DNA from 4 places in the Hymenobacter lutimineralis genome. Region 2 is predicted to be linked to each of the others. Evidence: riboswitches for the same ligand, from Rfam matches in the RefSeq annotation. Region 2 holds a riboswitch; each other region holds the start of a gene.
The links. A riboswitch is a leader RNA that binds a small molecule or an ion and turns the genes downstream of it on or off. The one in region 2 is predicted to bind S-adenosylmethionine.

Region 1 (7,795 bases), on a different contig from region 2:
TTAGCTCTCAGCTGCTGGCTGTTAGCTATTTGCAAGGATAAGTGGGCAATAATTGGAGGAAAGCCAACAGCCAGTAGCTACAAGCCAACAGCTACCGAAGCGGGGTCGTAGTTCAGGTTGGGCATCAGCCAGCGCTCTAGCTCCGGCAGCGGCATGTGTTTGCGCTGGGCTATGTCCTCTACCTGGTCCTTGCCGATGCGGCCGAGGCCAAAATAGCGCGAGTCGGGGTGGGCATAGTAGAGGCCACTCACTGAGGAGGCCGGGTACATAGCCAGATTCTCGGTGAGGCGGATGCCCGTCTGGTTTTCGGCGTCGAGCAGGTTGAAGAGCGTGATTTTCTCGGTGTGGTCGGGGCAGCCGGGGTAGCCGGGCGCGGGCCGCACGCCGCGGTACTTCTCCTGAATCAGGTCTTCGTTGGAGAGGTTTTCGGCCGGGTCGTAGCCCCAGAACTCTTCCCGCACGCGCTGGTGCAGGCGCTCAGCAAAGGCTTCGGCCAGGCGGTCGGCCAGGGCCTTCATCAGGATGCTGGAGTAGTCGTCGTGTTCGGCCTCGAACCGCTCCAGGTGCTTCTCAATGCCGATACCAGCCGTGACGGCAAAGCCGCCAATATAGTCCTGGCGGCCGGTTTCGAGCGGGGCCACAAAGTCGGAGAAGGCGAGGTTGGGTACCCCGGCCGCCTTTTCGCTTTGCTGGCGCAGGGTGAAAAACTCCGTGGCTACTTCCTGGCGGGTGTCATCCGTGAATACCTGCACCGTGTCGTAGCCCACTGTGTTGGCGGGCCAGAAGCCCACCACGGCGCGGGCCGTGAGCAGCTTCTCATCGATGATCTGGCGCAGCATTTTCTGGGCGTCGTTGAAAAGCTGGGTGGCGGCCTCGCCCACATTCGGGTCTTCCAGAATGCGCGGGTAACGGCCTTTCAACTCCCAGGTCTGGAAGAAGGGCGTCCAGTCGATATACTCCGCTAGCTCCGCCAAATCATAATCCTCCAGCGCCTTGGTGCCCAGGAAGGTCGGCTTCACGATGGGCGTGGTTTCCCAGTTGGCCTTGAAACCGTTTTCGCGGGCCGCTTCGATGGTGAGGTAGTTTTTTTCGCGCTGGCGGCCGGCGTAGTCCTCGCGGAGCTGGCGGTATTCCTCGCGCACGGTGCGGGCATACTCGGCATCAGCTGTGCCGAGTAGTGCCGCCGCAACACCTACCGAGCGGGAAGCATCGTTGACGTGCACGATAGGGCCGCTGTAGTTGGGCGCAATCTTCACGGCGGCGTGCAGGCGGGAGGTAGTAGCGCCCCCAATAAGCAGCGGGGTTTTGAGGCCGCGCTTTTCCATTTCCTGGGCCACGTACACCATCTCGTCCAGGCTCGGTGTAATCAGGCCGCTTAGGCCAATGACGTCTACCTGCTGCTTCTGGGCTTCATCCAGAATCCGCTCCAGCGGCACCATCACGCCCAGATCCACAATGTCGAAGTTGTTGCAGGCCAGCACCACGCCCACGATGTTCTTGCCGATGTCGTGCACGTCGCCTTTCACGGTAGCCAGCAGGATCTTACCGGCCGTTTGCCGGTCGCCGCTTTGCTTGTCGGCCAGTAGGTAGGGCTCCAAGTAAGCCACGGCTTTCTTCATCACCCGCGCCGACTTCACTACCTGGGGCAGGAACATTTTGCCGGCCCCGAACAGGTCGCCGACTACGTTCATGCCGGCCATCAGCGGGCCTTCAATTACTTCCAGCGGGCGGCCTACCTGCTGGCGCACTTCCTCGGTGTCCTGGTCGATAAACTCGGTAATGCCTTTGACCAATGCGTGCTGCAGCCGCTCCTTCACTGGCAGGCTGCGCCAGGCGTCGGCCACCACTTCTACCTTGTCTTTCTGCTTTACCGTGTCGGCAAAGTCCACGAGGCGCTCCGTGGCATCGGGGCGGCGGTTGAGCAGCACGTCTTCCACCAGCTCCAGCAAGTCTTTGGGCACTTCGTCGTACACGGCCAGCTGGCTGGGGTTCACGATGCCCATGTCGAGGCCGGCCCGGATAGCGTGGTAGAGGAAGGCCGAGTGCATGGCCTCGCGCACCACGTCGTTACCGCGAAACGAGAAGCTGATGTTGCTCACGCCCCCGCTGGTGAGGGCCCCGGGCAGGTTCTGCTTGATCCAGCGGACGGCCTCGATGAAGTCCAGCGCGTAGTTGCGGTGTTCCTCCATGCCGGTGCCTACCGTCAGAATGTTGGGGTCGAAGATGATGTCCTCGGCCGGGAAACCGACTTCGTTTACCAGAATGTCGTAGCTGCGCTGGCAGATTTCGATACGCTTCTCGTAGTTGTCGGCCTGGCCGTTCTCGTCGAAGGCCATGACCACTACGGCCGCCCCATACTGACGCACCGTGCGGGCCCGCTGCCGGAATACGTCCTCGCCTTCTTTCAGAGAAATGGAGTTGACGATGCTCTTGCCCTGCACGCACTTGAGGCCGGCTTCCAGCACGCTCCACTTCGAGGAGTCAATCATGACGGGTACCCGCGAAATGTCGGGCTCCGAGGCAATCAAATTCAGGAACGTGGTCATGGCCTGCTCCGAGTCGAGCATGCCTTCGTCCATGTTCACATCAATCACCTGGGCGCCGCCTTCCACCTGGTCGCGGGCTACCTGCAGGGCTGCCTCGTAGTTGCCGGTGCGGATAAGGCGGGCGAAGGCGCGGGAGCCAGTTACGTTGCACCGCTCGCCCACGTTCACAAATAAACTGTCGGGGTACACACCAAACGGCTCCAGCCCGCTCAGGCGAGTGGCTTTGGGCAGCTCGGGCAGCTGGCGCGGCTCGTATTTTTCGGCCAGCCGGGCCAGCTCGGCAATGTGCTGGGGCGTAGTGCCGCAACAGCCCCCTACCACTGTCACCAGCCCGTCGGAAAGGTAGCCTTCCACCACGCCCGCAAATTCCTGGGCCGACTCATCGTAGCCACCGAAAGCATTGGGCAGACCAGCGTTGGGGTAGGCCGAAATGTGTACGTCGGCAATGCGGCTCAGCTCCTTGATATACACCTTGAGCTGGTCGGCGCCGAGGGCACAGTTCAGCCCCACGCTCAGCAGGGGCAGGTGGCGGATGGAGTTCCAGAAGGCTTCTACAGTCTGCCCACTCAGGGTGCGGCCCGAGGCGTCGGTAATGGTACCCGAAATCATGACGGGCACCACTTTGCCGCCTTCGTCGAAGAACTTCTGCACCGCGTACAGGGCAGCTTTGGCATTCAGCGTGTCGAAGATGGTTTCGATGAGTAAGGCATCGGAGCCGCCGTCTACGAGGCCGCGCACTTGCTCCAGGTAGGCGGTGGCCAATTCGTCGAAGGTTACCGCTCGAAAGCCGGGGCGGTTCACGTCGGGGGAGAGGGAGGCCGTACGGTTGGTGGGCCCAATAGCGCCGGCCACGAAGCGCGGCTTTTCTGGCGTCAGGGCCGTAAACGCATCGGCCAATTCCCGCGCCAGCCGCGCCGACTCGTAGTTCAGCTCATATACAATGTGCTCCAGGCCGTAGTCGGCCTGGGCAATGGTGGTGCCGGAGAAGGTGTTGGTTTCCACCATGTCGGCCCCGGCAGCGAAGTACTCGTCGTGAATGCCGCGGATAATATCGGGGCGGGTAAGGCTGAGCAGGTCGTTGTTGCCGCGTAGCGGATGCGGATGGTCAGCAAAGCGCGTACCCCGGAAGTCTTCCTCCGTGAGCGTGTGGCGCTGAATCATGGTGCCCATGGCCCCGTCCAGAATCAGCACGCGCTGGCGCAGGATATCGTGGAGGGGAGACGTAGTGGCGGGGGAAGGGAGAACGGTCGGCATATCGGCTCTTCAAGAAAATCAGCAGCAAAAAAGTGCCTATCCAGAAAGAGCCGGGCGCGGATGCCGGTTCTGTACTTATCTTCTTCCAGCCCGCAGCGCGGCCTGAAACGGGAGTTAGCACCTTGTGTGAAGTCAGGTTGCTAAGACGTCGTCGGGCCCAGTCCCTCGGTCTTTCTGGATAAGTAACAGAGGCGAAGATACGGCGGAACCCGCTAAAAACAACAACCCCGGCTTTTCGATTGGGCCGGGGTTGGTGCTGCTAGTAAAAGGTTTGCGGGAGTCTTACGTTTTCTTGATGCAGTTCGGGACGGTTTTTCCATCCTTCTGCTTGGTGCCGGCTTGCTCGTAGCCTTTCCAGCACGGATCTTCTTTTTTGGCCGTAGCAGCGGAGGTTTTCTTCGTGGGCATAATAGCAGGGCGCGTGGCTATAGGATTCGCACGCACAATTTTCGTTTACGACCAGGCAACGGAGTAGGTTTATATTCCGGTCTATACGGCCCGAGGCCGTTGAGACGTTAACGAATGGCTGGGCTGGCCAACCACCAGTAATGCCTGATTCAGCTTATCTTTTATTCCCCTGCTTTTAGATGAAATACACCTTTACCTGGCTGATTGTACTGTTGAGCGCGGTCCACACGCTGGCGCAAACATCGGCTCTGCCCGTGGGTGACGGCCTCAAGGGGGCTTACTACAACGGGATGAATTTTGAGGAGCTGGTATTTACCCGTATCGATAAGCGTATCGACTTCAGCTGGGAAAAGCGCCCCCCGGGTCCGGACATGCCCAGCGACGAGTTTTCGGTGCGCTGGACAGGCTGGCTGCTAGTGCCGGAAACGGCGGAATATGAGTTTTCGACAGTGATGGACGACGGTTTCCGGTTCTGGCTGGGCGGCAAGCGGCTGGTAAATGCCTGGCGCGACCAAGACCACCTTACTCGCACCGTGCGCATCAAGCTCAAGGCCGGTCAATACTATCCTATCCGCATCGAGTATTTCCAAAACCACTTGGATACCCGGGCGCTGCTGGATTGGCGGCGCGTAGATTCCCCGGACGGATTTGAGCCGGTAAGCAGTGAAGTACTGTTCACGAGTCTGCCCCGCACGGCCCGCCCCATTCCCGTAGCCAAGCCCAAGCCTGCTCCGCCGGCTGTGGCCGCTCCCACCCCAAAGCCCACCCTCAAGCCGGTAGTAACCGCAGCACCCGTCCCGAAGGCGCAGACTGCCGTACGGGTGGAGCGGCGCCCCCGCCCTACGGCCCCCGCCCAGGCTACGGCCACCATAGCCGTGCCAGCCCGACCTGCTTCCGTGGCTACGCCTCCGGCCGCAACTCCCGACTCACTGCCCAACCTGGCTAATCTGGTGAAAGGCGAAGTGGTGGAATTGAAAAATCTGTACTTCGAGCAGGGGAAAGCCCGGCTTCTGCCCACCTCTCAGCCCGAGCTGAACCGCTTGGTGCGGGTACTTCGGGCCGAGGCCGCCGCCCGATTTGAAATTGCCGGTCACACCGACAACGTAGGGGATGCCCGGCTTAATCAGCAGCTTTCCGAGCAGCGCGCCCAGGTGGTGCGCCGCTACCTCGTGCAGCACGGCGTAGACTCCCTGCGGCTGACGGCCGTGGGCTACGGGGGGGCAAAACCCGTGGCCGACAACCGCGACCCGCGCCTGCGCCCCCGCAACCGCCGCGTAGAGCTGATTGCCCGCTAGGGCGTAACGAGGCCGCCGGCAAAAACCTGAGAAAGACGGGCGGGTTAAAGAAAAAATAAAGCGAAGAACGGGAGGTGGTGAAACATTCATGTAGCTACATGGGTTAAGGATGCTAGGTTTCACCAGCGAAGCAGCGCGGCTGTTTTCGCACACCTTTCTTCTCATGACTCAGACAACCAAAATCTTCTCCTCTTTTCAGCTAGGTGCCACTCAATTGCCCAACCGCATGGTGATGGCCCCCATGACGCGCAGCCGGGCGACCAATGCCGCTAACGTGCCAACTAATTCGGTAGTAACGTACTATGAGCAGCGGGCTTCGGCCGGCCTCATCATCACGGAAGGCTCCCAGGTTTCGGCCCAGGGCGTGGGCTACATCAACACGCCCGGCATCTATACCGAAGAGCAGGTAGCCGGCTGGAAGCGCGTGACGGATGCCGTGCACGCCGCCGGGGGCCGCATCTTCGTTCAGCTCTGGCACGTGGGCCGCGTTTCGCACCCAGCTTTCCACGGCGGCGAGCTGCCCGTGGCGCCTTCCGCCATTAAGCCCGAAGGCGTGAAAGCCTTTACCGGGCAGGGCTTCGAAGAAATTCCTACGCCCCGGGCTTTGGAGCTAAACGAAATTGCCGGCGTGGTTGACCAGTTCCGCCAGGCTGCCCGCAACGCCAAGCGCGCCGGGTTTGATGGGGCCGAAATTCACGGCGCCAACGGCTACCTGCTCGACCAGTTCCTGCAGGACGGCTCCAACCAGCGCACCGACGAATACGGTGGCAGCGTGGAAAACCGCGCCCGTTTCGTGCTCGAAGTAGTGCAGGCTGTGGTGGATGAGTTGGGCGCCGACCGGGTTGGTATCCGTTTTTCACCCCAGGGAAGCAGCAGCATCCAGGATAGTGACCCCGTGGCTACGTTCAGCTACGTAACCGAGCAGCTCAACCGCTTCGGGCTGGCTTATGTGCACGTTATCGAGGCGCTGCCAGGGCACCCTATGGCTACGCCGGGCGCACCCGCCGTGGCCGCGCACTTGCGTAAAATCTTCAACGGGGCCTTTATTCTGAACGGGGGCTACACCCAGCAGACGGCGGAAGAAGCCCTGGCTAACAACGAAGCCGACCTCATTGCCTTCGGTGTGCCCTTCATTGCCAACCCCGACCTGGTAGAGCGTTTCCAGCAAGGCGCCGCCCTGAATGCGCCCGATTTCAGTACTTTCTACGTACCCGGCGACAAAGGCTACATCGACTACCCCTCGTTAGAGGAAGCCGTAGCCGAGCCCGCCAACGACGTGTACCACGACTAGGCACCTGGCAACCTACGTAAGCAAAAGCCCTTTTCTGCCTGGCAGGAAAGGGCTTTTCTGTTCGTGTTTCTGCTGTTGAGCGGCTTCCCCGCAGAAATCTGCGTATGGAGGAGCTCTACCATCTTTCTGCGTATGTATGGCTGCCAAAAAAACCACTACTAAAACGCCGGCCGCTGCCGCCCCAGTTAAAACGGCCGCTACACCCGCCGCCAAAAAAGCCGCGCAGGCTGCGGCCGAAGCACCCAAGCCCGTAAAGCGCCCCACCGCCAAGGACATGAAGCAGCACGCCCAAAAGCTGCCTTACCCGGCCAAGCAAGCCGATATGAAGCTGCAACCGGGCATGAACTTCAGCACCTACCGGGCGGCCGGCAAGCTCCAGGATAAAATTGCCCTAATCACCGGGGCTGACTCCGGAATTGGGCGGGCCGTGGCCGTGGCCTTTGCCATGGAAGGAGCTCATGTAGCCGTACTCTTCAACGAAAACCAAGTGGACGCCGAAGAAACCAAGCGCCTGGTAGAAGCCCAGCAGCGCCGCTGCCTGCTGCTGCAGCTGGATGTGCGAGACCCGGAGCAGTGCCGACAGGCCGTGCGCCGCACTCGCGCCGAACTGGGCGGGTTGAACATCCTCGTCAACAACGCCGCGTTTCAGATGGCGCAGGAGAAGTTTGAAGACATTCCCGAGGAGCAGATCCGTCGCACCTTCGACACCAACATCCTGGGCTACATCTGGATGGCGCAGGCCGCCGTCCCGCACTTCACCAAAGACGACTGCATCATCAACACCGGCAGCATTGTGGGCCTCACCGGCAACCCGCTGCTCATTGATTACACGGCCACCAAGTCGGCCATTCATGCCTTCACCAAAAGCCTGGCCACGCACCTAGGCGAGCGGGGCATCCGGGTAAACTGTGTGGTGCCCGGCCCGGTCTGGACGCCCAACATTCCTGGCACCATGCCGCAGGAGGAAGTTGAAAAGTTCGGCTACGAGGTAGCCCTGGCCC
Region 2 (7,795 bases):
CAAGGCGTCGCGGGGAATGTCTACGTCTACGTTTTTGAGGTTGTGTTCCCGGGCCCCGCGCACGCGCACAAAGCCATCAAGGTTAGAAGAAGCAGAGGAAGGCGTCATGGGCCAAAATACGGCAGTAAACCGATTGTGGCTGGTTTTCCCTACGCTACACTATACACCACTGCCAGCGTCCAGGCCCCACTGATGCTGCCTTTCGCTTAACCAGGGGTTCGTATAATTACTTGAAAAACAAGCCATACAGCAGCCAGGCCACGGCAATCAATGCCATAACGTACCAGCCCCACTTCGTGTAGCGGTCATCAAAATCAGGGCGCGGGGCGCGGTTCATTCCGGGCATTTTCATGGTCATGCAGAAATTAGAGAGCCTGAAGACAAAGAGAGTAGCTATCCAGCCGGGAGTTACGTAAAAGCAGGCGGAAAACGTTTCTACCCGGTGGTTAGCCAGCAACGTAGAATAGAGGCGCCCTATATAGCGCAAATACCCGTCGCAACCCGTATCTTCCTAGCCAGCCAAGCTCCTCCGTACAGCCGCCCCGCTCCTTGTCCAATGCGCACCTTCTACGATACGCCGTCGTTGTCCATTGCTTTCGATGAGGAAAACCAATGGCTGTACGTGGAGTGGAAAGGCCAGCACGACGCCGTATCGGCTAAAAAAGGGGGCGAGCTGGTGCTGCACTACCTGCAAAGCTGCTCCTGCTACAAGATGCTCAACGACAACAGCCAGGTAACCAGCGAGTGGGAAAAGGGCGCCCGCTGGGTAGGCGGGCACTACTACACGACCCTGGCGGAAAAGGGCATCCGGTTTGTTGCCTGGATTTGCCCTCCGCACTGGCCGGCGCGCAAGTCCATGGAAACCGCCATGCTGTTCGTGACCCAGCCCATGGTCGTCTTGTTTGACGACGTTGCTTCCGGCTATTCCTGGCTCCTCAGGCAGGCCTAAGACGGCTTTATATCTTCTGCAGCAGCCGGGCTATTTCCGCAAAAGACGGCCGCTCGGCTACTACAGGCCGGGCACATTGCTGCTGCAGCGCCCATAGGGTCGTTAGGCGTTCATCTTTCTGGCTCGCCGGGCAATGCGTCAGCAGTTCCTCCAACAGGCAGCCAAAGGCCCGCACCTCCAGTTGCTGTAGGGCTTCGGCCTGCGCAGCGTCCTGGCCCCTGGTAAAACTGGCCGCCCCAAAGTCCGTCAGCAAGGCTTCACCCGCAGTCGTCGTCAGGATATTGTGGGCGTACAGGTCACCATGCAGGATACCGCGGGCATGGAGCTGGGCTGCCGCCTCCGCTACCCGCTCCCCTATCCGCACTGCCGTTTCCAGGCTCCAGGCAGCGGAGGCTGGGTATACGTCACGGGTGCAGGTCGTAAAGCTGGGCGGCCCGGCCAGAATGGAAAATTCGGGCGCTATCAGCTCCAATACCAGGCCCTCGGCCTGCTGCGGTTGGCCAGCTACCTGCCCCAGCACGGGTATCAACCCCGCGTGCGTGCCGGCGCTGATGCAAGCCACCATTTCGCTGTGCGGCAATCCGTCACTGGTTACGGCGCCCTTGAACAGTTTTACGGCTACCGCCTTACGGTCCGTAGGCTTCTGCCACTCCGCCCGGTAAATCACCCCAGACGCGCCCTCGCCCAACTGCTGTTGCACCGCCATTTCTTCCCAACGGATTTTCGGAATAGGCTGCTGCGCCAGCGCCGTGGCTTCGGCTTGTTCACTAAGCGGGTTACCCGCGTAGGCCAACCAGCTCAGGCGGGGCAGGGTGAGCAGCCAGGCTGGCAGCTCCGCTAGGCGGTTGGCCGAAATGCGCAGCAGCTCCAGGGCCGTGCAGGCCGCCATTTCGGGTGGCAGCGCGGTGAGGTGGTTACCGGCGAGCATGAGCTTTTGCAGCTGCCCGCACCGGCCAATTTCGGGCGGTAGCGCCGTGAGTTGGTTGTCAGTCAGAATCAGCCAGCGCAGCTTGGGCGGCAGCGCGGCGGCGGGCAGCGTCCGGATCTGGTTAGCCTTGAAGCCCACCATTTCCAATTCCGGGCATTGCCCCAGCACCTCGGGCACCTCAGTAAACTGGTTATCGGAGCAGAAAAGGATGCGCAGCTTGCGCAGGCGGCCCAGGTCGGGGGGCAGGCTGCAGATGGCGTTGCCGGAAAGGTTGAGGATTTCCAGCGAGTCGGCCAGGTCAAGGATTTCGCGCGGGAACTCCGTGAGGCCTTCTGCCAGATCGAGGCGGGTAGTGCCGGCCAGGTCGCCGCGGCGCAGTTGCTCCAGGGTGTGCATGCGGGCAAAGGTCGGGGTTTGCGCTGGCTGCGTTTGGCCGGGCAGGCTATTTTTCTGCCCTCTTCAAAAATTTTCAAAAAAATTTGCGCGAAAAAAATCCGGTTGTACATTTGCCCTGCGCTCCATGCCACGGAGCACTTATCAAGAAAGGCGGAGGGACAGGCCCTGTGATGCCTTAGCAACCAGTAGAAATACCAGGTGCTAAATCCTGTTCTGAGTCGGCTTCGGTCGGCGCGGAAGAAGATAAGTTAAAAGATGCCTACCGTCTGCAGCGGTCTTGCTCTTCTGACTTGTCGGGAGGGCTTTTTTTATGCTCTTTCGGTAAGAAATCTTGCATAAGTGTCTGGGCAACAAGGTGCGTTTTCGTCTAACCACAAAACGGCCAACCCCATGCAATCTGCCACTCGCCTCCTCCAGTCCATTCCCGTTGATGAGCTCACCGGCGCCATCTCCGTGCCGATTTATCAGACCTCGACCTTCGTGCAGGAGGCCCCTGGGGTAAACAAGGGCTACGACTACGCCCGCACCGGCAACCCCACGCGCCGCGCCCTCGAAAATATCCTAGCCACCCTTGAGTATGGCCACTCCGGCTACGCCTTCGCCTCGGGCCTAGCGGCCATTGATGCGGTGGTGAAGCTGCTCTCGGCCGGCGACCAGATCGTGGCCATCGACGACCTGTACGGTGGGGCCTTCCGCCTGTTCGAGCACGTGTACCGCCGCTTCGGCATCGACATTGTGTACTGCGACACCACCGACCCGGCGCAGGTAGCTGCCGCCCTCACCGACAAAACCAAGCTGGTGTGGCTGGAGTCGCCCTCCAACCCTACCCTGAAAGTATCGGACATTGCCGCTATTGCCGACATTGCCCACGCCCACGGCGCCTGGCTGTGCGTGGATAACACCTTCGCCTCGCCCGTGCTGCAGCAGCCCATCAAGCTGGGAGCTGATATCGTGGTCCACAGCGCCACCAAGTACCTGGGCGGCCACTCTGACCTCATTGCCGGCGCCGTGGTAGCGGCCACCGAGGAAATCGGCCTGCAGTTGAAATTCATCCAAAACGCTTCGGGCGGTATCCTGGGGCCGTTCGATTCCTTCCTCGTGATTCGGGGGCTGGAAACCCTGCCCCTGCGCATTGAGCGTCACTGTAGCACGGCCCTGAAAGTGGCCCAGTTCCTGCAGACGCGCCCCGAAGTGCGGGCCGTATACTACCCTGGCCTTGAAGAGCACCCTAACCACGCGGTAGCCAAAAAGCAGCAGCCCGGCGGTTTCGGCGGCATCATTGCCCTCGTACTCGAAGACGACACCCAGGAAGCCGCCACCCAGGTGGTAACGGGCACCAAGTACTTCCACCTGGCCGAAAGCCTTGGCGGTGCCAAGAGCCTGCTTTGCCACCCAGCTACCATGACGCATAAGTCCACGCCCGTGGCCCAACGCCGCGCCGCCGGCGTCGCCGACAGCCTGATTCGCCTGAGCGTGGGTTTGGAGGATGCTGAAGACCTCATTGCCGACCTGGCCCAGGCCCTGGACCGCCTGAGCGAAGCCAAGGAAACCCTGAAGGAGGCCGTGCGCGAAGCCGAAGCCCAGCTGGCGTAAGAGTACAGAAATTATTGACCGTCATGCCTCGGCTGCGCTCAGCCTGACGGTCAACAGCAGAATGACGCCTTTTTTGCATTTGCACAAGCATTATGAATCGTAACGACATCCGCATTGGGCTGTTTGGTTTTGGGGTGGTAGGCCAGGGCTTGCACACGGTACTGGAACGCACCCCCGGTTTGCGGGCCCGCATCGGCCGCATTGGGGTGAAGGACCGCACCAAAGCCCGAAACCTGCCCGCCGAGCTGTTCACCTTTGACCGCGACGAAGTCTTGGACGACCCCACGCTCAACGTCATTGTGGAGCTGATTGACGACGCCGATGAGGCCTACCGCATTGTGACCGGGGCCCTGCGCCGGGGCAAAGCCGTGGTGACGGCCAACAAGAAAATGCTGGCCGAGCACCTGCAGGAGCTCATTGAGCTGCAGCGCGAAACCAACACCCCCCTGCTCTACGAAGCCGCCGCCTGCGCCTCCCTGCCCGTTATTCGCAACCTAGAGGAGTACTACGATACCGACTTGCTGGAAGCAGTGGAAGGCATCATCAACGGCTCCACCAACTACATTCTCACGGCCATGCACCGCGATGCGCTGACCTTCGCGGCGGCCCTGCGCAAGGCTCAGGAGCTGGGCTTCGCCGAGAGCAACCCTGCCCTCGATGTGGAAGGCCTCGACGCCCGTAATAAGCTGGTGCTGCTGCTGGCCCACGCCTTTGGGCTGGTAGCCCGGCCCGAGGACATTCTGGCCGTGGGCATCACGGGCATCAGTGACCTAGCCAGCAGCTACGCCCGTGAAAAAGGCCTGGTGCTGAAGCTGGTGGCCGAAGCCCGCCGCCTGCCCAACGGGGGCGTGGCCGCGGCCGTGCTGCCTACCCTGGTGCGCCCCGAGCACGAGCTGGCCCGCGTGCAGGACGAGTACAACGGCCTCATCACCCAAAGCAACTTCGCCGACCGGCAGTTTTTTCTGGGCAAAGGCGCCGGTGCTGTACCGACCGCCTCGGCAGTCCTCAGCGACCTATCGGCCCTGACCTACGGCTACCGTTATGAGTATAAGAAGCTCCACCAAGAAAGCACCCTGGCCCTCACGCCGACGGATGCCGAAGCTGATGTGCTGGTGACCTTCGGCGCCGAACACGCCCCCGACCGCGCCGATTTCAGCGCCATTCACGAATATTTCCATTCCCAGGAGTTGGGATACTACCTCACGGGCACCATTGGGCTGGATCAACTGGCGCAGGCCGCGTGGCTGCGGCTGCCGGGCATCAGCATCGTGCGGCTGCCAACGCCGTTGCGGGCCGTGACAACAGCACCTGCGTCGGAAACCGGTCCCGTCGTGCGGGCCGCATGGGCAACCGATGAAGCGGTGAGTCCGCTGTAGTCTCCAATTTTCCTGTTCAACCAGAACGCCCTGCCAGGTAGTACCTGGCAGGGCGTTCTGGTTTGAGGAGGCTACTACTAAATCCCTTTCAGTTTTAGGCCACCTCCGGAGAAACCAGCGGAGGCACTACAGCCATGCGGGTTTGGGGGCGCATGAGCAGCACGTAGAGGCCACCGGCCAGCAAGAACCCCACAAACCAGGCGTAGTTGTACACGGCCGCCAGCCAAGGCCACACGGTACCCGCCGGCAAAGCCCCCACTGCCTGCAGAAAGCCCGGGATGTTGGGCAGAATACCAATGCCTAAGGCCAGCATGGCGGCGTAGTTGATACCATTTTGGTAAGTGTAGCGGCCCTGGTACTGGTAGAGGTCGGGCACGTGGAGCTGCTGGTGGCGCAGCAGGTAGTAATCGGCAATCATGATGCCGCCGATGGGCCCCAGCAGCGCGGAGTAGCCTACTAGCCAGGTAAAAATGTAGCCGGAGGGGTCGGCAATAAGCTTCCAGGGAAAGATGAGCAGGCCGATGACGCCGGTGATGTAGCCGCCCGTGGTGAAGGATATTTTCTCGGGGGCGAAGTTGGCGAAGTCGTTGGCGGGGCTGACGATGTTGGCGGCAATGTTGGTAGCCAGCGTCGATAACGCCACGGCCAGCATGGCTACGCTCACCAGCACTTTACTATCGAACTTACCAGCCAGCACCACCGGGTCCCAGATGGTTTGCCCGTAAATCACGAACGTGGCCGACGTGACAACTACGCCCACAAAGGAAAATAGCGTCATCGACGAAGGCAGCCCCAGGGCCTGACCCAGCACCTGGGCCCGCTGGCTGATGGCGTAGCGGGTGAAATCAGGAATATTGAGGGAAAGCGTGGCCCAGAAACCCACCATGCCCGTGAGCGAAGGAAAGAAGAACGCCCAAAACTCGGCCGACGTGGCAAATTTGGCCGGCTGCGCGAGAATCGGCCCCAGGCCTTTCCCGGCTGAAATGGCCCACCACAGCAAGGCCGCTGCCGCTACCGGCAGGAAAAATGCCTTGAACACCAGCAGCTTCTTGATGCTGTCGACCCCCAGGTACACCACGTACATGTTCAGCAGCCAAAACAGAAAAAAGGTAATGGCCGGCCCCGTGGCCAGCCCCCAGGAATCCGGAAACACGGCGGGCAGCGTGGCCAGCCCCGGCACCCATAGTACGGCCATCTGATACAGGGCGTAGCCCCCAATCCAGGTCTGAATACCAAACCAGCCGCAGGCAATAATGGCGCGCAACAGCGCCGGCACGTTGGCGCCACGCACCCCAAACGACGCTCGCGCAAAAACCGGGAACGGAATACCATACTTCGCCCCGGCGTGCCCATTAAGCAGCATAGGCACCAGCACCACCGTGTTGCCCAGGAAAATGGTGAGCAAAGCCTGCCACCAGTTCATGCCGCCCTCAATAAGGGAGCTGGCTAGCATGTAGGTCGGAATGCACAAGCTCATGCTGATCCAGAGGGCAGCGTAGTTAGCGCTGGTCCAGGTGCGGGCGGCGGCGGGCACGGGGGCCAGGTCGGAGCTGGTGAGGCCGGCGCTGGGCTGGTCGTTTACGGAGGTAGCTAGTACTTGCATAGAGCAGCGCCTTGACAGGTTTACTCCGTAAGTAAAGCAGAGAAAGCACGTTACGCAAGTAGCAGGCTCTAAGGCCGTATGGGTATCGACCAAAACATGCCACTGCTCGTGGATAGGTGTAAGCGCGGGGCAACTCCCGCGCGTCACGGACCTCGCCCCGCCTCAGGAGCTGCAGGAGAGCGTGGCGCTGCCGGGCTTTTCGCGGGCCCATTCCGGGCGCTTGGCGGCCAGCTCCTCGTGCTCAGGCTGCTCATCAAAGGGCGTTTTGAGCACGTGCAGCAAGCGGCGCACCCCCGACAGGTCGCCGGCCTCGGCGGCCTCAATAGCCTGCTGGGCCAGGTAGTTGCGCAGTACGTACTTGGGATTGGCCGCCAGCATTCCGTTCCGGATGGTTTCGGCGTCAGCTGTTTCCTGGCGCACGCGCTGCCCATACTGCTCCAGCCACTGCCGCAGCTGGTCCAGGCCCGCCGCGGGCGACTCGGGGTAGGCGGCCGTAGCGAGTAACTCGGTCCACGTAGCTTCTTCTTCGGCTTGCTGCGTCAACAGGGCGTAAGTGCAGTGCGAAAGGCGCCGGAAAAAGATGGTCATGTCAACCTGCGCCGCGGCCAGGGCTTCCAGCAGTGCATCGAGCAGTGGGGTATCGTCGGAAGCGGCAGCAGCGGTAAGGCCCAGCTTGCGGCGCAGCATCTCCTGGCGCTTGGCGGTGAACGTGGCCACATACTCGTCCAGGTGTGGGCGCAACGCCAAAGGGTCGGGTACCAGGGGCGTGAGGGCCTGGGCCAGGGCCATCAGGTTCCAGAGGCCAATGCGCGGCTGTTGCCCGAAGGCGTAGCGGTGGGTGGCAAAGTCGGTGGTGTTGGGCGTCCAGCCAGGTTCGTAGGGTTCCAGCCAGCCGTAGGGTCCGTAGTCAATGGTCAAGCCCAGAATGGACATGTTGTCGGTGTTCATCA
Region 3 (7,795 bases), on a different contig from region 2:
GCCGTGCAGGCCGCTCTCACGCCCCGCACTGGCGCCATTGTGGCGGTGCATTTGTTCGGCCAGTGTGCCGATTTGCAGGCCTTACGGGCGCTAGCCGACGCGCACGGCGTGGCCCTCATTGAAGACAACGCCCAGGCCATTGGGGCCACGTTTCAGCCTGATTCCGGCAAAACCTGGATGGCCGGCACGGTAGGCGAGGTGGGCACCACCTCGTTCTTCCCCAGCAAAAACCTCGGGGGCTTCGGCGATGGGGGCGCCCTGTTTACCCGGGATGAAGCCCGAGCCGCCTACTTGCGCCAGCTTGCCAACCACGGCCAGACGCGCAAGTACCACCACCAGCACGTGGGCCTCAACTCCCGCCTCGATACCCTGCAGGCGGCCCTGCTGCGCGTGAAGCTGCCCCACCTGCCGGCCTGGACCGCCGCCCGCCAGCGCGTGGCCGCCCGCTACGACGCCCTACTTAGCCCAATAGCCGGCCTCACTATCCCGGGCCGCGACCCGCGCAGCACCCACGTGTTTCATCAATACACCATCTGCGTGGCCGACGAGCCCGGCCGCCGCGACGCCCTGCAGCAGCACCTGCACCGGCACGGCGTACCCAGCGCCGTCTACTATCCACTGCCCGTGCACGAGCAGCCCGCTTACCAATACCTAGGTTACCGAGCCGGGCAATTCCCCGTGGCCGAGCAGTTGTGCCGCACGGTACTGTCGTTGCCCATCCATCCCACACTCTCGGAGCAGGAGCAGGTGTATATCAGCGCGGTGCTGCAGGCATTCTAGGTGGCGCTGCCCGGTCGTATTGCCACCGCAGCAACGTGCGAAAACGCGCTAGGGGGCGAAGGCAAGCCTCACTCCCTAGCGAGTGTGACAGTTGGCAGCCAAAAAGCAGCCAGTCAACTTGTACTGTTTTTCGCAAAAAGTCCGACCTGAGGATTCCAAAAATCCGCCGACCGGATAGCAAAAGTCCAATGTGTGGGCGCAGTCGTCGCGGGCCTGGTCCCAATCGTCGCGGGTCAAGATTCAATCGATGCGGGTATAGATTCACTCGTCGCGGGTCCGGACGCAGTCGTTGCGGGCCAAGATTCACTCGATGCGGCCTTGGATTCAATCGTCGCGGGCCTCGCCGCGGTCGTTGCGGGTTCAGTCACGGGTTTCGCGCAGAAGAATAGTTTTTCGCGCATTGTCTAGCCAGCCAGATTTCAACGCAAACCAGGCTATGCCGAATACTTTAAAAGGTCAGGCTGAGGGAAACGTCTTTTCAGGCAGCGCTCAGTCTGCGTCGGGCGGGGCACCGGGCGTGAGGTGGATGCGGTTCAGCTCGGCCTTGTGCGTCCGCCAATCGGGCATAAACTGATCCATCAGCCCCCAGAAACGGGCATTGTGCAGCCGCTCGTGCAAGTGGTTCAGCTCATGCACCACCACGTACTCCAGGCAGAGCAGCGGCCGCTTCATCAGCTCCAGGTTCAGCCAGATGCGCCGGGCGCCAATGTTGCAGGTACCCCAGCGGGTGCGCATCTGCCGGATGCCCCAACTAGCCGCCTGCCGCCCCACCACCGGTTCCCACTTGGCCAGCAGCTGCGGCATTAGCGCCCGCAGCTGCTGGCGGTACCAAGCCGTGAGTAAGGCCGCGCGCTGATCAGGGGTGGCCTCGGTCGGCACGTAGAGGTGCAGCTCCCGGGTTTCGGGGTGTAGCTCCACCCGGGGACGGTCGGCGGGGTGTACAGCCAGCGTGTAGGCTTGGCCCTGGTAGAAATGCGTTTCGCCCGCTTCAAACTGTAGCTGCGGGGCAGGGGTGCGGGCCGCAAACTGCTGCTGATGTTTTTCAATCCAGGCCCGGCGCGTCCGCACAAACTCCTCCACCGCCGCCAGGGGCGTGTGCAGCGGCGCCGACACGCGCACGCGCCCGGCGGCGTACACCGTCAGCCGCAGACTGCGCATTCGCTTGCGCACCAAGTCCACTTCAATACCAGCCAGCTGCGTCAGGGCCATACAAGATGATGTTTTGGCAAAGGTAGGGGTGAGCCTCGTCCCCGCCGTTCCAAATAAATCAGAACGTCATTCCGAGCATGTGGCGTATCAAGCCAGTGTCCGAGGAATCTTGCGTGCTGATGTTGCCAAATAATCCGTCAGGCTGAGCGGAGTCGAAGCATCTCTACCGCTTTGTTATGATAGCAGTGCAACGAAGCGGTAGAGATGCTTCGACTCCGCTCAGCCTGACGTTCTATTCGGAATGATGGTCTATAAAACTCCTTACAGAACATACGCCCACAACCGCCGGTTTTTTCGCAGCTTGCGGGCTGTTTATGTACCCTGCCAACCGAGTCCGTGGCCGATTCTTTACCTGACATTCGATTCGCTATCTGCGGCGTGGGCCACATTGGCCGCCGTCATGCCTCCCTGGTGGCCCGCCAGCCCGGTGCCCAGCTCGTCGCCCTTATTGATATCCGCATGGAGCTGCAGGCTGCCCTGGCCGCCGAGTTTCCCGGCGTACCCTTCTTCTCGTCGCTGGAGGGGTACCTGCAGGCTGGCCCCGCAGCCGACGTACTCACGGTAGCCACGCCCAACTACCTGCACGCGCCCCAGGCAATTCAGGGCTTGCGGGCCGGCCTGCACGTGGTAGTCGAGAAGCCGATGGCCCTACGCACGCAGGATGCTCAGGCTATTGTGGACACCGCCCAGGCCACCGGCCGCCGCGTGTTTGGGGTGATGCAAAACCGCTATTCCCCGCCCGCCGCCTGGCTTAAGCGCATCTACGACGAAGGTCGCCTTGGGCAGATTTACCTCGTGCAGCTCACCTGCTTCTGGAACCGCGACGAGCGGTACTACACGCCCGACTCCTGGCACGGCTCCCGCCAGCACGACGGGGGCACGCTGTTCACCCAGTTCAGCCACTTTGTAGACTTGCTCTACTGGGTGTTCGGCGACATCACCAACATCTCGGCCCGCTTCCGTGACTTCAACCACCAGCACCTCACCGAGTTCGAAGACTCCGGCCTCGTCACCTTCGACCTCGTGCGCGGGGGCAGTGGCACGCTGCAGTACAGCACCGCCGTGTGGGACCAGAATCTTGAAAGCTCCCTCACGGTGGTAGCCGAGCATGGCAGCCTGCGCCTCGGCGGCCAGTACATGGACAAAGTAGAGCACTGCCACCTCCGCGACTACCAGTTACCCGCGCTGCCCCCCACCAACCCCGCCAACCACTACGGCGCCTACCAGGGCTCCGCTGCCAACCACGTCCACGTCATCGAAAACGTGCTGGAAACCCTGCAAAAAGGCGGTTTGGCTACCACGAATGCGCTGGAAGGCCTGAAGGTGGTAGAAATGATTGAGCGGGTGTATAGCTTGAAATAACTCTTATCCAGAAACACTTATTCAATGCAGGTCATTTTGAGCTTATGGCTGGGTTTCTTGGCAGGCTATAATCCCAGTACTACAGTACTGCAACCATCTACGTTGCGTGCGAAGCCAGGATATACTTTACAAATCAGTACGAAAGCTGCATTTGATAAAGCACATTATCTGGCAAAACCCAGCATTGTGATGAATTGGCACAACGTCACAGTTTCCAAGAAATCAGTAAGAATAAAATTAAGTAATGGTAAAGCCGTAAGCTTTGTAGGAAAGCCGGCGGAGAAATATGAGGTTGATCAGGAAGAGTTCAGTTATGCAGGCAGCATAGCCGCTATTCATAAGTGCCTGGTCCGCTGCCAATACTGGGAATCTTCCAGAACATACATTGTCGATCAGCAGAGTGGTCGGGTCGATACCTTATGGGGCACTCCTGCGCTTTCGTCTGATCTTACCAGAATGGCTTCCTTATACGCTGGTTGGGGTATGGAGGAAATTAACGGAGTGCAGATATATAAGATGGTAAATGGAAGGGTAAAGCCATTAATAACCATTGATCAGCAGGATTGGATACCAATAGATTTATGTTGGAGCGGTAGCCAAGTAGTGCTTTTAAAAGTAGTCCCGGCAGCAGTTGCCGAAAAGGAAGCGGGGCAGTTAGCAAGGTTGCCGGCAAGCAAATACAAGTACCTGCAACTTACGATACGATAGAATGCCTAGCCCCTACGACCATCAAGCCCTACCTGACTTTGAAGCTTGGCAGCAACGGATGCAGCGGAAGCCCACGCTGCTGGGCCGCCTTACCCGCCGGGTGCAAGCGCGACTCAACGCCCTGCTGCCCGAAAAGCTGCACAAGGCCCTCACCGTCGCCATCCAGAAAATGGTGCAGGGCGTGCTGTTCGGTTCTATGCACACCACCCGCAAGCCCCTGCCCGATACCGCTCTGGCCGAGCGCGAAGCCCTGGTGCGCACCCGCATCCGCTACTACCGCAACACAGCCGCCGCCGAAGGTGCCGCCACCGGCGCGGGCGGCTTCCTGCTCGGCCTCGCCGATTTTCCGCTGCTGCTCGGTCTCAAGCTCAAGCTCCTTTTCGACGTAGCCGCCCTCTACGGGCACGATGTACGCGACTTTTCCGAGCGGCTGTTCCTGCTGCACATCTTTCAGCTGGCCTTTAGCTCCCAGCACACCCGCAACGAAATCTACCAGCGCGTAGCTACCTGGGAAACCTACCGCCACACCCTGCCCACCGATGTCAACGAGTTCGACTGGCGCACCTTCCAGCAGGAGTACCGCGACTACATCGACCTAGCCAAGCTGGCCCAGCTCATTCCCGTCATCGGGGCGGCCGTGGGAGCGGTGGCCAACTACAAGCTGGTCGAGCAGCTCGGCGAAACTGCCATCAATTGCTACCGCCTGCGCTGGTTTGCGGCCGAGAAGGAACAAGAACGACTACCATAAATACGCGTCATGCTGAGCGTAGCCGAAGCATCTCGACCGCTTCGTTGCAATGGCAATTGATTAGTAAGAGGTAGAGATGCTTCGCCAAGCTCAGCATGACGGTCTATTAGGTCATAAAAAGGCCCCGGTGTTTCCGTCGGGGCCTTTTTTATGCGTGAACCAGCAGCTTAGCTTTTGCCTTGCTGAGGAGCCGCCATGTGCTGGCGGTGAGCTTTGCGCTTCTGCATCCGCTCGGCCTGCAGCTGGGTGTATTTGGCATACTGCTCGGCACTCAGGATTTGCTTAAGCTGCGCTTCGTAGCGCTGCTTGCTGGCTTTCATGGCCGCGTGGTGCTGCTTTTTGTCGGCAGGAGCGGGGGTGGTGCCGGCCTGGGCCTTGTGGGCCTGCATTTCCTGGAAACGGGCCAGGTGCAGCTGGCGAACCTGCGTAGTTTGAGCGGCCGAAAGGTTCAGCTTCTCGGCCATTTTCTTGGCGGCTTTGTCGGCGCGCTGCTCGGGCGTGAGGTTGGCTTTCTGGCCTTTATGGCCGCGGTGCATTTTAGCCGGTCCAGTTGGAGCCGAGGTGGTTTGGGCCGACGCTACGCCAGCGGAAAACGAGAAGGCAAGAAGGAGGACAAGAAGCTTTTTTTTCATGACGAGAGAAGAAGTGAATTGTACAACTGAGGAGAAGAAGCCCGCGTCCAGCTGAAACAGCAAAACCGGCTTCGATGGGGTGGTTTGCAACTCCGGTGCCAGTTTCGGCGAAATCAGGCTAAAACTCCTTCTGAAAAAATTTAAATTTTCGGGTTAAACTTTCACCCTGAATTATCATCGGGTAGAGCAGGATCTTGTTTAGCAGGGCATTACGTCCGGCCAAGGCTTGAAATTGCGACTGAGGTGGCGGTTTGCAGGCCGGAAATTCCGGGGCTACCTTTGCGGTATCAATTCTTTCTAGCCCGAAGGATTGTTTTTATACAGAGGCGCCGAGAGACAGGCTCGACGACGCGCCGGCAACCACCCGCACTCCGCGGAACGGTGCCAACTCCTGACCATATAAAAACAAGTTGCCGTGGACTTTTTGCCTCGCCGTACTGCTCTGCCTATCGTTTCTGCTGCCTTCGTGTGCCTGACTGGTGCTGCTGAGGCTTGTTGTAGCGCGCGGTGTTGTTGCTGAGCTAACCTGCCTGCGGGCCTGAGCTAGCCGTTGCCGGCTCCTTTCTCTGTTTTTCCTGTTGCGCAAATGCCCCGGTCGGATTAGACTGGCTGGGCTGGTCTGTTTTGCAGCTGCCAGAAACCAGGTTGCGCCATTTTCTTCACTTACCCGGGAAGCTCAGGCTTCTCGCCACCCCTGTTTATGCTTAAAAAGTCCCTGGAACTCCTGCGGCTGGAAGCCGCCGAAACCGGCGCGGGCACGCTCAAACGTACCCTCAACGGCTTCAACCTGATTGCCATCGGCATCGGGGTTATCATCGGTGCGGGTTTGTTTTCGCTAACGGGTATTGCGGCGGCCAACAACGCTGGTCCGGCCGTTACGCTTTCCTTCGTGGTAGCGGCCGTGGGCTGCGCCTTTTCCGCCCTGTGCTACGCCGAGTTTGCCGCCATGGTGCCGGTAGCTGGCTCGGCCTATACCTACGCTTACGCCACTATGGGCGAGTTGTTCGCCTGGATTATCGGCTGGGATTTGGTCCTGGAATACTCGGTGGGTGCTGCTACGGTGGCCATCAGCTGGTCGCAGTACCTACTCAAGTTTCTGAGCAAGTATGGCATTCATCTGCCCCCGCAGCTGGTGATGTCGCCGTTTGAAACGGCCGCGCTGGCCGATGGCAGCACCGTGCACGGCTTCGTGAACGTGCCCGCTATGCTCATCGTGCTGGCCATTACGCTCATCATCATCCGCGGTACCTCGGGCTCGGCCTGGTTCAACGCGCTGGTGGTGACGCTGAAGGTGGCTGTGGTGCTGGTGTTCATTGCCCTGGGCTGGCAGTACATCGATCCGGCCAACTACCAACCCTACATCCCGCAGAATACCGGTGTATTTGGGGAGTTTGGCTGGAGCGGCATTCTGCGCGGGGCGGGCGTGGTGTTCTTCGTGTTCATCGGCTTTGATATTGTGGCCACCATGGCCCAGGAAACCAAGAACCCCCAGCGCAATATGCCCATCGGCATCATCGGTTCTTTGCTCATTTGCACCGTGCTGTTCGTGCTCTTTGGCCACGTGATGACGGGCCTGGCCAACTACACCGAGTTCAAGAACAGCGCCGCGCCCGTGGCCATTGCCATCGAGAAAACGCCCTACGCCTGGCTTTCCTCGGCGGTTATTCTGGCCATCATCATCGGCTACACCTCCGTCATTCTGGTGGACTTACTAGGTCAGAGCCGGGTGTTTTTCTCCATGGCCAAGGACGGGCTGCTGCCCCCGGTTTTCGCCCGCATTCACGAGCGGTTCCGCACGCCCCTGCAGTCGAACCTGCTGCTCGGGCTGTTCATTGCTTTGTTCGCGGGCTTTGTGCCCATTTCGGTGGTAGGTGAGATGACGAGCATCGGCACGCTGCTGGCTTTCGTGATGGTGTGCGCGGGCGTGCTCATCATGCGCAAAAAAGAGCCCGACGCGCCCCGCGGCTTCCGCACCCCGCTGGTGCCACTAGTGCCCATTCTCGGCATCGTCACCTGCTTGGTTATGATGTTATCCTTACCCTGGGAAACGTGGCTGCGCCTGGCTGTGTGGCTGGCCATCGGACTGGCTATCTACTTCGGCTACGGCCGCAAGCACAGCAAGCTGGGGCAGCAAGCGGCGCAACGAGCGGGCTAAGCAAGCAGCTGAAGTGAATTGACAGCTACGGGCTGGGGTGAAAACCTCGGCCCGTTCTGTTTTATGCCGGGGCGCTACTTAGCTTTACTCCCGATTTAGTTTCACTTATCAGTTTATTGAATGGCAACAACTGTACTTGAGTCGCCGACCAAAGCCCGTAGGCCACCAGCTTACCCCACCATCAAAGAAAGCTGGGCGTTT
Region 4 (7,795 bases), on a different contig from region 2:
TGTGGCCCACGCCAAAGGCGTCATAAGGACTTTCACTGCGCTTCGGGAAACCCGACATGCCGTGGTAGCGGCGGTTGGTGGGGAACTGGTCGCGGCGGCCAGTCAGGATTTTGTGGCCGTAGGCCTGGTGGCCCACATCCCAGACCAGCTGGTCGTAGGGCGTGTTGAACACGTAGTGCAGCGCGACAGTCAGCTCCACCACGCCCAGGGAAGCCCCAAAGTGGCCTCCGTAGATGGATACCGAATCGATGATAAATTGCCGCAGCTCCTGGCTTACCTGCACCAACTGGTCGGGGCTCAGCTTTTTAAGGTCGTCGGGCGAGTTTATAGCGGCCAACAAGGCACCAGGTTCAACAATCATCTTCGGAAATAAAGTAGGGACGAAACTGACGAGACAACAGGGAGTTAAGCCGAAAGGTTGGCCGCTTCTTTTACCGCGGTGCCACGTAGTGGCCAAAGGTACGAGTTTTCCCTACTACCGGTTGAGCCGGAACGACATTCCTGCCCGCACGTACGCCTCCTTACCGGGGCCGATTAATGGCTACCTTTGTGCATACTTTTCGCTTCGCTTATGCCCGTAACGCAGCCCACCCAGGAACAGCAACTGCTCGACAAGCTCCGGCCTTCGCGCATTGTGCTGCCCGTGCTGCTGGGCCTGAGCGTGGTGGGCTTTATGTTCTGGCGCAGCTACAAGCCCGGCGACCTGGCCCCGCTGGCCAACGCCAGTCCGCTGTGGCTGTTGGTAACCCTGCTGGTGTTGGTGGCCCGCGACGCCGGCTATGTGTACCGCATCCGCCACATTTCGGAGCGGGTGCTCAGTTGGCGCGCTTCGCTGGACGTGATTATGATCTGGGAGTTTTCCTCGTGCATTCTGCCCTCGGCGGTGGGCGGCACGTCCGTGGCGCCGTTCCTGCTCAACAAAGAAGGCATCACGCTGGGCAAGTCGTTGGCCTACGTGATGGTAACGGCCCTGCTCGACAACCTCTACTACGTGGTGATGGTGCCGCTGGTCGTGTGGCTGGCGCACGAGGGCCTGTACCCCGATGAGAACCTGAACAGCGGCTTTATGACCACGCTGAAGGTGGCCTTTGGGCTCAGCTACGTGATGGTAACGGCTTACTCCGCGCTCATGCTGTACGCGCTGTTCATCAACCCTTTGTCGGTGAAGCGGGTACTGGTGCGACTGTTTTCCTTGCGCATCCTCCGCCGCTGGCGCCCCAAGGCCTACCAGCACGCCAACGAGATGGTGTGGGCCTCTACCCAGATCCGGGGAAATGGGGCGGGCTACTGGCTGCGGGCCGTGCTCAGCACCGTGTTCGTGTGGACGGCGCGCTACCTGGTTATTGGCTGCCTGATTGCGGCTTTCGTGCCCACCACGCCCAGTGAATTCACTATGATGTTTGCCCGCAACATCACGTACAAAGTTATCCTGCTAGTGGCCATTACGCCGGGCGGGGCGGGCATTGCGGAAGGCGCATTCCCCACGTTCTTCGGCAAGTTCATCGGCACACCTACCATGACCAACTTTATCGTGCTGCTTTACCGCATCGTCACGTACTACTTGTATTTGGTATTTGGAGCCGTGTTTCTACCCCGCTGGATTACGCGCGTATTCGGGCGGCGGCCCGAGCCCGGCAGCCTGGGCCTGTAGCTTTAGTTTCTTACTCCTTTACTTCTTGGTGGCTTCCAGCTCCGGGGCCAGTTCGGCGGGTAAGGGACGCTGATAAGTTCGCCAAAACTCGGGGCGGTACGGGGTATGCTGCAACTGCACGTGTACCATCTCGGCAGCTCGGGGGGCAAGCTTCGGGTTCAGGGGCAAGACTGCGGTACCCGCGGGTAGGCTAGTAAAGTACTCCTCCCCGCTGCCTTGGTAGTAGAAAGGCCTCCCTCCCAGCCGGCGGCCGATGGCCAAACTCTGAGACACGCTGACGGCAGTGTGGTAGCGGCCGTTGCTTCCCTTTTCATAGAGCACAATATTGGCCGACCGGTTCTCGGAGAAGACTTCGGTATAGAGCCGGGAAATCTGATTGTTGCGGCCGTAGTATTTGCGGGAAACAGAGTTATAACGGACGGTATCAAACTGCCACAAGGCCTCGTAGCGTACCACGGCATAATCATCCTGGCGTACATAGACCTTGCCCGAGTAGCTTTTTTCCAGGTAGGTACCCGTGCTGCGGTGGGTAGCGCGCTTCACGGCAAAATTGATAACGTACACCGTAGCTCCGGCATATTGCTGGATGGTATCCAGGCGCAACACGTACTTGCCTAGCGTAGCCGACTTGAACAGCGGGGACGTCCGGACGGGGTCAGTTGTTTCGGCCCCACTCCCGATGGGTAACCCTACGGGCCTGGTAGAGTCAGCTGGCTGAATGACCAGGTGCTTTTCCTGAACCCGGCGCTTAGTGAAGGGCCCGGCCATCAGAAAGCCGCCATCCCGATGACGGTACCCGGCCGGCTCGAACAACTGGCTTGTATACTCCAGCTCGGTCTGCACCGTGTCGAAGTTGCTGATGCGGCGGTGCGTGTACACCTGCGCCAGGTAATCCTGCTGCTCGTAGTTGGTTTCGGCCGCCTGAATCACCTTTTTCATGATGCGCTTTGGATCCTGGGACTGGGCACTTACCCGCACATTGGCCAGGGCAAAAGCGGCCGGCACCAGGTGGAGCGTGAGCTTACCCGCAGGTTGCGCCGCCAGGATGAGTGCCTCGTACCCAATGCTGCTTACCTGCACCAGCTCACCCCGCCGCACTTCCAGCCGGAAGCTCCCCTGCGCATTAGCCGTTACTCCTGCACTCCGGGCGGGCACGGCTACCGTTGCAAACGGCACCGGCCGGCCCGTTTTGCGGTCGAGCACCGTACCATTAAGCGTCAGGGCAGCCCCCGTTTTCCCAATAGGCCGAGCCGCCGGGTTCAGGCGGCCAGGAGCAACTGGAACTTCGCTGGGTTTTGCCGGGGTTTCGGCTGGCTCCGCCGCTACGGCCGGCGCGGCCCCGTGCGGCGGGTTCACCGACTTCAGGAACAGGAACCCATCCACTACTTCACTCCACGGGCCGGTTTGGGGCTTGTATTCGAAGGCATAGGTGGTCAGCACTTTGCCGGGCGCATCGTGCTTCAGGCTCACGAAAGCGTATTCCTGGCCCGTGGCCAGCAGCTCGGCTTCCAGAGTGCCCGCGGCCGGCACTGGTACGGTTTGGTAGCCGCCCATGCCCAAAAAGCCATGGGTGCCGCCACCGGCCAGCGTGCCCAGCACATACACAGCATCTTCACCCAGAGCAGCTTTCACGGCCCGGCCCATGGGCTTATAGGTTTTGATTTCCGCATCGTCGAGCTTTTCCACCTTGTTCGACAGATGCGGCAGGGCACCCCAGCAGACTACTTTTTCCTGCGGATGCTGGCGCAGATACCACAGCAGGTTGGCGGCCATCTGCGCATCACGGGGGTTGCTGTCGGCAGCTTTAAACTCGGTGGAGTCCTTCACGCCGGGGTCGTTAGCGGCGTAGTCGTGGGCGGCGGCTTGCAGGCTACGTAGGTTCTGAAGCCAGAAGGTTGCCCGTTCGCGGCGTTTAGCATCAGAACCAGCCGCCACTTTTTCCAACAAACGGCGGGCTTTGCCCAGCTGCAGATCGAAGAGTTGAATCTGGTGAGAAGGCGGAAACAGGAAATGCTCCCCCATCATGCTCAGGCACTCGTCGAGGTAGTCGTAGGCAATGCCGTCGGCTCCTTTTTCGGGTTTGAGCAACATTTCCAGCTCTTCCAGCAGTTCCTCCTGGTAAGCTCCGCTCAGCTGGTAGTCGAACCCGGCTACTTTTAGTTTACCGGGCCCTAGCAGCGGTAGCACCTCCCGAAATTCGCGGGTGCTGGTCCACACGCCAAACACGCTGTTGTCGATGGCTTCAGCGGCCGAAGTACCGGCCTCCATAGCCCGCTGAGCTCTATCAAGCTCATAAAAGCCACTTTCAAAAGCCACCGTGGTGAAGCCCAAGCGCGCCTGCAGAAACTGTAGCAGCCGGACTTTGGCCTCAAACACGTTGCCTTCGCCGTGGGTGGGCTCCCCCAGCATAACTCCCCGGGCGCCGCCTATTTCCTGGCGCAAAAATTCTAGGTCACCGAAGTCGGTATCTGTAGGACTAATGCTGCGAATGGGGTGCGCAGCCATTGCCGAGCTGGCGGGAACAGTTTGCGCTCCGCAAATCGTGGCAATGGTACTACACAGCAAGGTTAGCAGCCAGCGGTAGAGGTAATGATTGGGCGTAGAAGGCCAGGGAATAAAAGCTAATGCGCCGTAAGCTACCAAGTGGTGCCGAGTTGGCTTGCTTAGGTGAGCCATCCGACGGGGTAAAAGCTGCATGGCGCACGGCCATATATCAAAAAAGCCCTTCCGCACGAGGCAGAAGGGCTTTTTCGAGTTTTTCAGACTGCTTTTTTAAACCTGGCAGCAAAGGTTATTCTTTTTCGAGGCGCAGCTCGGCCCCCGCGGGGCTCTTCAGCGTAAGCTTGTCGTCGGTCAAGGTTACTACGTCAAAGGTGTTGCTTTGGGCACCGCCATCGGGCGTCATCGTGATTTTATTGGTTCCCTGGTCGAAAGTGTATTTGCCGGCCGTGCTGCCCGCGGGCGAGGCCATGTTGTACTGACCGTTGGCGTAGAACGTAATTCGTTCGTCTTCCTGGGCATCCGTCTGGGCTACTTTGTCGCCAGTGGCGCTCAGCTCCTTGTCGGTTTTCCAGACTTTGCTGTCGGTGCCGTAGAGCATGTTTACGCCCTCAACTTTGCCTTCTTTGCTACCACAGGACGAGGCAAACAAGGCGACCAGCACCAGCAAAGCGGCCAGGTAGCGGAATGGGTTGGTTTGATTTTTCATCGGAAAGAATAGGGAGTTGGTGAACGGAGAGAGTTCAGGGTAAGCAGCTAACTGGCACTATATAGCCAACCAGCCACTTGTGCCCCTCTTACGGCGCAGGTGCAGAAGATGTTTGCGCCCACTCGGTACAAAAACTAATTGCCCCGATCGGCGTATGAAAGCGCAACCCTGCAGGCATCTCCCTGATAGCCGGTTACTTCTCCCTACACCTTTAAACTTTCGCACCACCATGGGACTATTTGATTTCCTTTCCGACAAAGGCGAAAAAAAGCCAGTTACTCCCGTAACGAACCCCGCTCCCGCTGGCAATACTGATTTCTTCGGCAACGCCAACCAAACTACCGCAGCTACCGGTGACACCTACACCGTAGTTAGCGGCGACTCGCTCTCGAAAATTGCCAAGCACCACTACGGTGACGCTGCCAAATGGCACCAGATCTACGATGCCAACAAAGCCACTATTGGCGCCAACCCCGACCACATTGAAGTAGGCCAAGTGCTGACGCTGCCTAAGCTGTAAGCCAGAAGGCTTCCTGTTAATATCCAAAAAAGCCACGCCCCAAAGCGTGGCTTTTTTGCTGGCTTTTCGTGCTAAACCAGCAGCTGTCTTTATCCCCCAACCACTGTAGAGGCTACAGTAACCTTATTGTATCAGCCATATAATTTGCAAGCCTTGCTATCTTCAAAAAGGCACTATTTCAACAGTATTTACTGAATATCAATTTTTTATCTGTCAATACTTCAGCTACCCACGGTCTTTTCGTTTTTGAAGAAAAAATTCAAGGGCTATTGCATATGTCAAATTCATGGCTATACCTTTGCAATACCAACCCGGTACTCCCTCGCTCGCGGCGGGGTAGTTTTCATAGGATTTATACAGAAGCGGCGAGAGAACAGGCTCCGTGACCCGCTGGCAACCTTCGACCGCGCGAAAGGTGCCAATTCCTGCCCGACCAGCCTTACGGCGGCGGGGCATATAACCTTCGAGTACCATGGAAAACTCCTTCGCTTTCGCCTCTACCTTCCCCACCGCTCCGGCTGCTGCCTTACTTGCCGCTCAGCCCTGGGGTTTCCGCGTGGCGCCCTTTGGCCCAACTACCGAGCGAATGCGAATGCGCCCCTGTTGCGGCGCGTGTTGTTGCTGTTGCTAGCCTCCCGGCCTCAGCTTTCCCCCTGCCCTGCACAGCCCAGTGTTGCCGCTTTTCAACGCACTGTGGCAGTATCGCCTAACCTGACCCGCTGTTAATCAGCCGCTTTTCAGATTCGATACGGGTTCGGCTACGTGTCTTCGTAGCCCGTTTTTTCCCTGCTTTCTCTCCCGGTTTCTTTTCCCTCCGCCTTCAAATCAGCCACAACTATGTCCACGCAAAGCCTCCAGTTCGAAACGCTCCAACTCCACGCCGGCCAGCAGCCCGACCCCACCACCGGTGCCCGCGCCGTGCCGCTGTACCAGACCACCAGCTACGTATTCAAAAATGCCGAACACGGTGCCAATCTGTTTGCCCTGAAGGAGTTCGGCAACATCTACACCCGGTTGATGAACCCTACCACCGACGTGTTTGAGCAGCGCGTTGCGGCGCTGGAGGGCGGAGTAGCGGCGCTGGCCGTTTCCTCGGGGCAGGCGGCCCAGTTTATTGCGCTTAATAACATTCTGCAGGCCGGCGACAACTTCGTCTCTACCTCCTTCCTGTACGGCGGCACCTATAACCAGTTTAAAGTAGCCTTCAAGCGTCTGGGCATTGAAGTGCGCTTTGCCGATGGCGACAAAGCCGAAAGCTTCGAGGCGCTGATTGACGAGAATACCAAGGCCCTGTACTTGGAAACCATCGGCAACCCCAGCTTTAACGTGCCGGACTTTGAAGCCATTGCCGCCATTGCGCAGAAGCACGACCTGCCACTCATCGTGGACAATACCTTTGGGGCGGGCGGCTACCTGTTCCGGCCCCTGGAGCACGGCGCCCACATTGTGGTAGAATCGGCCACGAAATGGATTGGCGGCCACGGCACCTCCATTGGCGGGGTGATTGTGGATGGCGGCAAGTACGACTTCGGCAACGGCAAGTACCCCCAGTTTACGGAGCCCTCGGAGGGCTACCACGGCCTGGTGTTCAATGACGTATTCGGCAAGAACGGCCCCTTTGGCAACATTGCCTTCATCATCCGGGCCCGGGTAGAAGGCCTGCGCGACTTTGGTCCCTCGCAAAGCCCTTTCAATGCCTGGCAGCTACTCATTGGCCTCGAAACCCTGAGCCTGCGCGTAGAGCGTACCGTAGAAAATGCGCTGAAGATTGCCGAGTGGCTGGAGCAGCACCCGCAGGTAGAAGCCGTGAACTACCCTGGTCTGAAAAGCAGCCCTTACCATGGCCTGGCCCAGAAATATCTGAAGCGCGGCTACGGCGGGGTGCTCACCTTTGCCATCAAAGGCTCCAAGGAAACGGCTACGCAGTTTATCGACAGCCTGAAACTCATTAGCCACCTGGCCAACGTAGGTGACGCCAAAACGCTGATCATCCAGCCCTCGGCTACCACGCACCAGCAGCTCTCCGAAACCGAGCAGCAGGCCGCAGGCGTGACGCCCACGCTGCTCCGCCTGTCAGTGGGCATCGAGCACTTCGACGACATCCGCGCTGATCTGGCCCAGGCGTTTGAGGCGGTGAAGAATGCCGCGCCCCTGGAAAGTGCCGACAGCACGCTGCTGCCAGAGCCCGAAACGGAGCACGCGGCTCCACTGGAGGTCTAAGTCTATTTACAGGAAGAAGCCCGGCTGCCCGAATAGAGCAGCCGGGCTTTGGCCTTTTCTGCCGCAGTACCGGCACACAAGCCGCAACCCCGCGTACCGGCCGGCTTCTTTACCCCGGCTCGGGCTGAATTGGCAGTTCGCAACCGCAGGTGGTGGGTAAGCTACTTACCTTCGGCACTTGCTGGTTCAGCCCCCG

Region 1: another riboswitch for S-adenosylmethionine. It lies ahead of metH (methionine synthase); the one in region 2 lies ahead of FY528_RS01180 (trans-sulfuration enzyme family protein).
Region 3: another riboswitch for S-adenosylmethionine. It lies ahead of FY528_RS08660 (amino acid permease); the one in region 2 lies ahead of FY528_RS01180 (trans-sulfuration enzyme family protein).
Region 4: another riboswitch for S-adenosylmethionine. It lies ahead of FY528_RS03060 (O-acetylhomoserine aminocarboxypropyltransferase/cysteine synthase family protein); the one in region 2 lies ahead of FY528_RS01180 (trans-sulfuration enzyme family protein).

Annotation. Positions count from the first base shown of each region.
Region 1 is NZ_VTHL01000002.1:341,221-349,015, reverse strand. It holds gene metH (methionine synthase) at 78-3,800, opposite strand; SAM riboswitch class I at 3,873-3,985, opposite strand; gene FY528_RS21480 (hypothetical protein) at 4,083-4,208, opposite strand; gene FY528_RS03745 (PA14 domain-containing protein) at 4,388-5,503, shown strand; gene FY528_RS03740 (alkene reductase) at 5,667-6,794, shown strand; gene FY528_RS03735 (SDR family oxidoreductase) at 6,931-7,795, shown strand, end outside.
Region 2 is NZ_VTHL01000001.1:294,962-302,756, reverse strand. It holds gene uvrA (excinuclease ABC subunit UvrA) at 1-108, opposite strand, end outside; gene FY528_RS21465 (hypothetical protein) at 227-352, opposite strand; gene FY528_RS01190 (hypothetical protein) at 557-949, shown strand; gene FY528_RS01185 (leucine-rich repeat-containing protein kinase family protein) at 957-2,273, opposite strand; SAM riboswitch class I at 2,409-2,523, shown strand; gene FY528_RS01180 (trans-sulfuration enzyme family protein) at 2,664-3,866, shown strand; gene FY528_RS01175 (homoserine dehydrogenase) at 3,959-5,242, shown strand; gene FY528_RS01170 (NCS1 family nucleobase:cation symporter-1) at 5,337-6,845, opposite strand; gene FY528_RS01165 (protein adenylyltransferase SelO) at 7,008-7,795, opposite strand, start outside.
Region 3 is NZ_VTHL01000007.1:80,522-88,316, forward strand. It holds gene FY528_RS08630 (DegT/DnrJ/EryC1/StrS family aminotransferase) at 1-780, shown strand, start outside; gene FY528_RS08635 (M48 family metallopeptidase) at 1,270-1,989, opposite strand; gene FY528_RS08640 (Gfo/Idh/MocA family protein) at 2,326-3,351, shown strand; gene FY528_RS08645 (hypothetical protein) at 3,376-4,059, shown strand; gene FY528_RS08650 (EcsC family protein) at 4,061-4,807, shown strand; gene FY528_RS08655 (DUF4890 domain-containing protein) at 4,975-5,439, opposite strand; SAM riboswitch class I at 5,753-5,845, shown strand; gene FY528_RS08660 (amino acid permease) at 6,140-7,594, shown strand; gene FY528_RS08665 (CPBP family intramembrane glutamic endopeptidase) at 7,715-7,795, shown strand, end outside.
Region 4 is NZ_VTHL01000002.1:173,000-180,794, forward strand. It holds gene dxs (1-deoxy-D-xylulose-5-phosphate synthase) at 1-361, opposite strand, end outside; gene FY528_RS03040 (lysylphosphatidylglycerol synthase transmembrane domain-containing protein) at 572-1,651, shown strand; gene FY528_RS03045 (erythromycin esterase family protein) at 1,670-4,156, opposite strand; gene FY528_RS03050 (lipocalin family protein) at 4,443-4,859, opposite strand; gene FY528_RS03055 (LysM peptidoglycan-binding domain-containing protein) at 5,089-5,379, shown strand; SAM riboswitch class I at 5,729-5,842, shown strand; gene FY528_RS03060 (O-acetylhomoserine aminocarboxypropyltransferase/cysteine synthase family protein) at 6,217-7,599, shown strand.